Regions from separate parts of the Bacillus altitudinis genome, predicted to be linked through region 2. Evidence: riboswitches for the same ligand, from Rfam matches in the RefSeq annotation. Region 2 holds a riboswitch; the other holds the start of a gene.
What was found. A riboswitch is a leader RNA that binds a small molecule or an ion and turns the genes downstream of it on or off. The one in region 2 is predicted to bind glycine.

Region 1 (4,437 bases), 1.4 Mb from region 2:
TTCATCAAATAAATCTGGGAGCTTCTCCTCAGGTACGTCTAAATCAGGCAGGCTGTAACCAATTCTTCCTTCTTTGGATAATTCAAAAATAAGCGGCTGATCTTGTTTATTCATGACGATCCCCCAATTCCTTGATGAACGTATCAATTTCTTCTTTTGTTCTTAGTTCTGTCACAGCGACGAGCATATGCTGCTGAAGCTCTGGATAATCCCGTCCCAAGTCATATCCACCGATGATTCCTTTTTCAAGCAATCGCTCATTCGCTTCTTTCACAGGTTCATTCAGTTTCAACACAAATTCATTAAAATGAGCGCCCTCTATTTCAGCCTGTAACCCATGTTTTTCTGCCTGCGTCTTGGCATAATGGGCCTTTTGTACGTTTTGATAGGCAATGTCTTTGATACCTGTTTTCCCAAGCGCCGTCATCGCAACAGAAGCGGCTAACGCATTTAATGCTTGGTTTGAACAAATATTTGAAGTCGCTTTGTCTCTTCGGATATGCTGCTCGCGCGCTTGAAGGGTCAGCACAAATCCTCGCACACCGTTCTCGTCTTCTGTTTGCCCGACTAAACGCCCCGGCACTTTCCGCATTAATTTTTTCGTCACAGCGAAATATCCACAATGAGGTCCGCCAAATGCAGCTGGAATGCCAAACGGCTGCGCATCACCAACGACAATATCTGCCCCAAGCTTTCCTGGTGGTGTCAGTAAACCAAGTGCAAGTGGGTTACTTGAGACGATGAACAGACTTTTCCCTTTATGTGCAATCGGTTCAATGTCTTTTAACGGTTCGACAACACCGAAGAAGTTTGGGTATTGTACAAGGACCGCTGCTGTTTCGTCGCAGACGGCTTCTTCTAATGCAGCTAGATCGGTCTGACCTTTTCGCGCAGGTACCTCGACGACTTCAATATGCTGTCCTTTCGCATATGTTTTCAGCACCGCTCTTGATTCAGGATGAACCGTCTCAGATACCACAATCTTTTTCTTTTTTGTATGTCCTGCAGCCAGCATCGCCGCTTCAGCTAATGCCGTTCCGCCATCATACATCGAGGAGTTGGCAAGATCCATACCGGTCAGCTCAGCAATCATTGTTTGAAATTCAAAGATTGCTTGCAATTCACCTTGAGAAATTTCAGGCTGATAAGGTGTGTACGCTGTATAAAATTCAGAACGTGAAATCACATGATCGACAATCACAGGCTGGTAATGATCATACACACCAGCACCTAAAAACGAGGCATAAGCCACTGTATCTTTATTTTTTGCAGCAAGACGAGACAATTCCCGCACTAGCTCTGTTTCTGATGCGGCTTCTTTAATGTTGTACGCACCTTTGAATCTGACTTTCTCTGGGATATCTGAGAAAAGCTCATCAATTGACTGAACACCGATGACATCCAGCATTTCTTTTTGATCTTGCTCTGTTTGCGGCAAATACCTGTGCTTCATCCTCTATTCCTCCTCGTTATTTGGCTCTTTTATAAAATGGTGTGGCGACGATTTTGGCTTTTAGACGTTTTTTACGAACTTGCACTTCCACTTCTGTCCCAAGCTGCGCCTCTGATGTTTCAATCAAGGCAAGCCCAATATTTTTCTTTAATGTTGGAGATTGTGTACCGGTTGTGACTACACCAATCTGCTTATCTCCTGAGAAGACTGGATAGTCTGTCCGCGGAATCCCCTTATCTATCATTTCAATCCCGACAAGCTTTCGCTTCGGTCCTTCTTCTTTTTGTTTTTTAAGTGCATCTTTTCCGATAAAATCTGCTTCTTTATCCGTTTTAACAGCAAAACCAATGCCGCCTTCTAAAGGAGAAATATCCTTCGTGAGCTCTTGGCCATAAAGCGGAAGTCTTGCTTCAAATCTTAAGGTGTCACGTGCACCGAGTCCACATGGAATCAGTCCTTTCGGCTGTCCGGCTTCTAATAAAGCGGTCCAAAGGTGAACAGCATCTTCTGACTGGCAGTAGATTTCAAAGCCATCTTCTCCTGTGTAGCCGGTTCTTGATACAAGCACCTCTTTTTGCGCAATGATTGCTTTTGATAAAAACGTAAATGGCTTCAATGACGTTACCTCTTCATCCGCAACATCTTTGATGATGTCAGCAGCAAGAGGTCCTTGAAGGGCTAACAAGGCGGTTTGATCAGAGACATTTTTAATCGAAACGTCTTCCTCACCTTGATGTTTCAGCAGCCAATCCACATCTTTTTCAATATTTGAAGCATTGATCACAAGCAAATAGTTGTTCTTTTCTTTTTGGTAGACGAGCAGATCATCCACCGTTCCGCCATCTTCATAACACATGGCTGTATATAGTGCCTTACCGTCTGTCAGCTTTGACAGATCATTGGTTAATAACCTTTGTAAAAAAGGAAGAGCTCCCTGACCTGTGACTTCCACCTCACCCATGTGAGACACGTCAAACAGCCCTGCTTTTGTTCGAACAGCTTCATGTTCTTCTTTAATGGAAGAAAATTGGACAGGTAATTCCCAGCCCCCGAAGTCAATGGTTTTTGCGCCAAACGTTTCATACGCATGAAAAAGCGGTGTTCGTTTCAACATCAATCGTTTCCCCCTTTTTTCTTACAGTGCACATTACAAGCTGAATTTTCAGAAAAAAATCACAGCAAAAAAGGACAGAGCGCTCCCTTTTATCAAAAAGAAGTCTCTGTCCTTGCACCTGAAAGTTTACAGCACAACATCATTGTGCGTTTTCCCCTTTGGTGGTTTGCTAAAAATCGCTGCGCAAACACTCTCCAGAGTTGCGTCCGGTAAGAGTACTTTTGCCTGAGAGATTCACTGAACCAATTCAGCTTGCTCCTTCGGCGCCTGTCAGTGCAAAATAACCGCTAGGTCTCTCCCCATACCATCATCCGCTCATATTCTTCACCTTTATTGGACATACTATCAAAATGGGTGACTTATTCTCTAGATCACTTACCAACATCCTACCATTAGAAATGGATGAAGAGCAACAGAAAAATCATTAACATTTTCAAAATAATCATTCATTATCGTTCGCTTTTATTGATATATAACATCTTTTAAATCGCTATCAAAAAATGAAGCGTTTAAAAACAGAACGATTTTATCATCACTCTACCAGAAAGGCAGGCGGTCACATTGAATATTCAAACGATCTTTGATCAAAAATGGGCAAGTGAATTTCAAAAGCGGCTTACAGCAGACGGTCCCTGGGCGAATTGGGATATGTACCGTTTAGCAGCACAGGTACAAAAAGTGACAGCCATTGATTCATTTGAAGGACTGCAAGCACCTGCGCACCTGCCTGCATTTACTCCTTTAAAACACCAGCTCGAAGTCGCTAGAAGAGTCGTAGAAGAGATGAATGGGAAAGCCATTTTAGCAGATGAAGTGGGTCTTGGAAAAACCGTTGAAGCAGGACTGATTATCAAAGAATACATGATTCGCGGACTTGCCAAAAAGATTCTCATTCTCGTACCCGCCTCCCTTGTGTCTCAATGGGTACAAGAACTGCGGACGAAATTTTACATAGATGCTGTCGAGCAAAAGAAGAGCTATGTGTGGGAGCAGTGCGATGTTGTGGTTTCCTCAATTGATACAGCCAAAAGACAGCCGCATCGAGACACGATCTTATCCATCTCCTACGATATGGTCATTATTGATGAAGCACACAAACTGAAAAACAATAAAACGAAAAACTATGAGTTTGTGAGAAATTTGAATAAAAAGTTCTGCCTACTGCTCACAGCCACACCTATCCAAAATCGGATAGGAGAAATTTTTAATCTCGTCTCTCTGTTGAAGCCAGGCCATTTAGGTAATGAAACACAATTTAAAGACCTCTTTGCCAAAAAAGACCTTCAACTTGAAGACCATGACCGGCTAAAACAGTTAGTCAATAAAGTCATGATTCGGAACCGGAGACAAGACACTGGCATCGAGTGGTCAAAGCGTCATGTGAAGACAATTTCTATTGATTTCTCCCCAACAGAACAAGCACTATATGATGAAATTTGCAAGTTAAAAGAAAACCCTTCCTATACGAAGCACATGTTTTCAATTATGACCTTAGAACGAGAATGCTGTTCGAGCCGTGAGGCCGTCTATATGACCATTAAAAAAATGCAAGAAGAGGAAAAACACATTCTAGGCGCTTCTGCGATGATGCACATCATGGAGAAAATCAACCAGGTAGAACAAAATTCTAAAGCACTTGAAGTCGTTAAACTCATTCAGCAATTAAATGAAAAAGTCATTATCTTCACTGAATACCGTGCGACACAAATTTATTTACAATGGTTTCTCCAGCAAAACGGCATCAGTTCGGTTCCTTTTCGAGGCGGGTTTAAACGGAGTAAAAAAGACTGGATGAAAGATTTATTTAGAGAGCGGGCGAAAGTGCTCATCGCGACAGAAGCAGGCGGCGAGGGGATCAACCTTCAGTTTT
Region 2 (4,437 bases):
ATTAATGCCGTCTCTCTTACTTGCTATGAGGCTTTCACGTATTTTTCAAGAACCCATTGAACAAATTTTTCTATTCGAGGAGGATGAACTCACATGAAAACTGTATACAAAATGCTCTTAGGTGCTCTCCTTGGTTTTCTCGGTGCTTACTGTTTGCTGGCTGCCGAATTTGAGCTGACACTTCTGCAAGCTGCATTTGAAGCGACTCTTGTCATCACTGGCTTGACAGTTCTATTCATCATTTATTGTTTTTCAGGCATTTCACGCATGAAGAAAAGAGTCTCTCTTTCAGTATCTGGTGATGAGGAAGATGAACTAGAGGTAAAACAGTACCGAACCTTTACTGATGTAACGTTAGCTAATACGGTGAGTACCATTTTATCGATTATTGCAATTGGAATTTCCATCGTAACCGAGCAGCCACTCTGGCTGATTCTCGCAAATGCTGCCTTATTTTTGATCACCGTCATTCTTTCTTATGTATCGATCTCTGTCCTAAAGCTCGTCTATCCTAATCGTCACCTACCTAGTCCAACTGATAAAGATTATGGCAAAAAACTGCTCGCCATTTCTGATGAAGGCGAAAAGCATGTGATGCTCGATGGGCTTTTTCACACTTTTCAAATGATGAATATTTTATTGACTGGTGCCATGTTTATTTTGATTGTCTATTCTCTTGGCGCCAATCACTCTCAGCTCTTCTCTATCATCGTCGTTGGACTTGTTCTAATCATTCTTAATGCATACTATATGTTGAAGATTCGAAATCGTTAAATAAGCAAAAGCACAGCCATTTAAAAAGGCTGTGCTTTTTTCGTTCATTATGCTGAACGGCGTTTCTTTCGTGCATAAATCAAAAATAGAAACCCAAACCATACGGGTGTCAATAACAGGGCTGGACGTGTTGCATCAGCGAAAAGCATGATGACAAGAATGGCAGCAAAGAGCACAAGAACCGCTATATTCACAAAAGGTGTAAATGGTGTTTTAAAGGTAGACGCCTTATGCAGTTCAGGACGTGTTTTCTTATATTTCAGATGGCATATTAAAATAATACTCCATACCCAAATGAAACAAATGGCACTGATCGTTGTCACAATACCAAAGGCTTGTTCAGGAATCAGCTTGCTTAAAAGAGCCCCTACTGACACCACAATCGTCGACACAAACAGGGCATTACTTGGAACAGCATGCTTATTTAGACGGCCAAAAGATGCCGGTCCTTGTTTTTGATGACTGAGATTATACAAAATTCGGCTCGTTGAGAACATACCGCTATTACAAGCAGACGCCGCAGATGTCAGGACGACAAAGTTGATGAGTCCCGCCGCTACTGGTATCCCAATGAGTCCAAAGGTTTTCACAAAAGGACTTTCTGATGCACTGAGTTCTGTCCATGGGTTGATGCATAGTAATACAAAAATCGCACCTACATAGAAAAAGAGAATTCTTAATGGAATTTTATTAATCGCAGACGGGATATTTTTTTGCGGATTCGCTGTTTCTGCTGCTGACACACCGACAAGTTCCACGCCCACATACGCAAAAATCACCATCTGGAATGACAATAAGAAGCCTGTCACACCATTTGGAAAGAATCCTCCGTGTGACCACAGATTCGTTACCGTCACGGGCCCTGCATCTGTTTGAAAACCAATGATTAACAGGACAATTCCAACGCCAATCAACAGTAATATCGTAATCACTTTAATAAGTGCAAACCAAAATTCCATTTCTCCAAAAAGCTTCACCGTTAATAAATTAAATCCTAGCAAAATCAATAAACAAATAATAGCAGGAATCCACTGCGGAATATCAAACCAATACTGCACATACACCCCGACCGCAATAACATCTGCCATCGCTGTCATAATCCAGCAAAACCAATACGTCCATCCTGTCACAAAGGAAGCCCATGGTCCAAGATAATCCTCTGCTATATCCGTTAAAGATTGATAGCCCGCCTTAGATAAGAGCAATTCTCCAAGTGCCCTCATGACAAAAAAGATGGCCATTCCGACAATTAAGTACGCAAAAATGATCGATGGTCCTGCCAATTGAATAGCCTTTCCAGACCCTAAAAACAGCCCCGTTCCAATCGTTCCGCCAATGGCAATTAATTGAACATGACGGTTTGATAAATCTCGCTTTAACTCTTGTTGTGCCAATTTCAACACCCTCCTACGACACGATCCTATACTGAAATAATAAACTCACAAAAAGTCCATAAAAAAAGAGATTGGATGCGCTCCAATCTCACGGTCATAAAAGAATAGCAAAATAGAGAAAAGCAATACACAGTATGATCCATGCATCACAAATACAATATTTCGTACTCTTCTGTCCTTTTGCCTGAGATTGTGAACCCTTCGGCGCCGCACATACATGCGGTCTCTCCAGAAGCTGCTCCTGCCATAGTGTGACCCACAGCAATCATAGCCTTCGATATTTACTTTAAATGTTGCTATTTCTGAATAATTTTATATTTTACGCCTCTAAAAGAAAGCTGTCAATGGTAATCTTTTAAGATGTTGTTTCCTCCTTATCTGAAGCTGATATGACATCACTTCATCAACACCCCTTGATTAAGGTATAATGAAACAAAGAATGTTCGGCTCGTTTGGTGGAGACATCCATCTTGATGATGAACCATAGTTAGGCAATCCAATGAAGTTGGTGAAGACAAATGAAAAAAATGAACAAACAGCGTGTGACATTACAAGAAGTCGCTCGGCATGCCGGTGTATCGACTTCAACGGCCTCACTCGTTGTTCGCAACAACCCTAGGATCTCTGAAGCCACCCGGAAAAAAGTGCTGCAATCCATGGAGGATTTGGGATACGTGTACGATCGCGTCGCTGCCAATATGCGGTCGAAAAGTTCAAATATTGTGGGTGTGATCGTCACGGATATTTCAAACACCTTTATTTCTGAATTTTTAATCGGTGTGCAAACCACCCTTGAGTCACTTGGCTATACCGTTTTACTTGGGACAACCTTTGATAGTGTGGATAAGCAGGAGCGGCTCATCTCCACAATGGTAGAGCACCGAGTGGGTGGAATCATCTTAAATCCAGCATCGAAAAGTTCGACACGAACGGTCAAACAATTAAACAACATTCGCACGCCAAAAGTATTGGCAAATCGTGAATTAGCAGATGTCCATTGTGATTATGTCGGTGTTGATTATGAACAAGGCACTTGGATGGCGGTCCGTCATCTTCTTCAAAAAGGGCATCGCCGCATCGCTTTCTTAGGTGGAATCAAATCCTCCTCGACTTGGATTGAACGGATGAAAGGGTTCAAAAGAGCCCATGATGATGAGGACCTGACGATGGATGAATCTCTTATTATCGATATGGTGCCTACCCGTGAAGGCGGGAAAGAAGCCCTTGCCCAAGTGATTGACCTTCCCGAACCACCTACTGCTATTTTTTGCTTCAGTGATTTAGTGGCGTTTGGGGTGATTCAAGAATTGGCAGCGCGTGACATCAAGCCTGGTGAAGACATTGATGTAGTTGGGTTCGATAACATCCCTGAAGCGGAGATGTATCACCCGCCGCTCACCACAGTCTCATCATTTCCACGATCCATTGGAGTCAAAGCAGCCAACCTTTTGTATCATAAAATGAACGAGCAGGATGAAGAACTGCAGCGATTGATATTAAAGCCTCAACTTCATATTCGAGAAACCTCGACATGATCATGAAAAGGAGAATTGCAAAGCGATTCTCCTTTCAGATTGTTGACAAAGGGCTAAAATGAACTTTATTTTAGCCCTTTGTCTTCTTTTCAGCGTGATAGAAAACCTTTGCAGTCTAGGAAGGACGAGCACCGGAGCAGAGCGAATTTGACATTCGTGAGCACCGGAGCGCAGGACTGACAAAGAATGCGAGGGTTTGTCTACACGCTGAAAGGAGAATTGCAAAGCGATTCTCCTTTTTTTATTGAGCAAGTCAACTATTTCTTTATTACATTTTTCTTTTTTTAAATCACAAAGTCATAAACTTGACACATTTTATACACAGGAGTATATTTATCTCGTTGCTTCTTTTAGTATATCGTTATACCTTTTGTGAACATATCGTTATTTATGATATCAACTACAGTTAAAGATGGATCTTTTGATTCTGATCAAATCGAGGAAGTCCATCAACTTATGATAACTGTTTTTATTTTTAATTATTTAGTAGAACGATGTACTTATTTGAAGAACAGATGAATATTCATTATTTTTTCATCAATCACACAAGGGGTGTTGTGATGGACTTAATATTATTTACGTTTAAGGAAATAACAAAGGGTAACAAGAATTTGGCCCGAACAGGGTTTCAAATATAGGAGTGGGAACATGAAAAATCCATACATTAAATCATCACTTGGCATGTACTTAAACTATTTCATGCTAGGCATGATCAATATTATTGTGGCATCAAA

Region 1: another riboswitch for glycine. It lies ahead of gcvT (glycine cleavage system aminomethyltransferase GcvT); the one in region 2 lies ahead of ID12_RS04375 (amino acid permease).

The regions. Positions count from the first base shown of each region.
Region 1 covers NZ_CP009108.1:3,152,771-3,157,207, forward strand. Annotated here, with positions in the region: gene gcvPB (aminomethyl-transferring glycine dehydrogenase subunit GcvPB) at 1-114, opposite strand, end outside; gene gcvPA (aminomethyl-transferring glycine dehydrogenase subunit GcvPA) at 107-1,453, opposite strand; gene gcvT (glycine cleavage system aminomethyltransferase GcvT) at 1,470-2,567, opposite strand; glycine riboswitch at 2,672-2,767, opposite strand; glycine riboswitch at 2,771-2,878, opposite strand; gene ID12_RS15880 (DEAD/DEAH box helicase) at 3,129-4,437, shown strand, end outside.
Region 2 covers NZ_CP009108.1:870,363-874,799, forward strand. Annotated here, with positions in the region: gene ID12_RS04365 (helix-turn-helix transcriptional regulator) at 1-97, shown strand, start outside; gene ID12_RS04370 (DUF3169 family protein) at 94-774, shown strand; gene ID12_RS04375 (amino acid permease) at 822-2,168, opposite strand; glycine riboswitch at 2,331-2,410, opposite strand; gene ID12_RS04380 (LacI family DNA-binding transcriptional regulator) at 2,687-3,703, shown strand; gene ID12_RS04385 (MFS transporter) at 4,352-4,437, shown strand, end outside.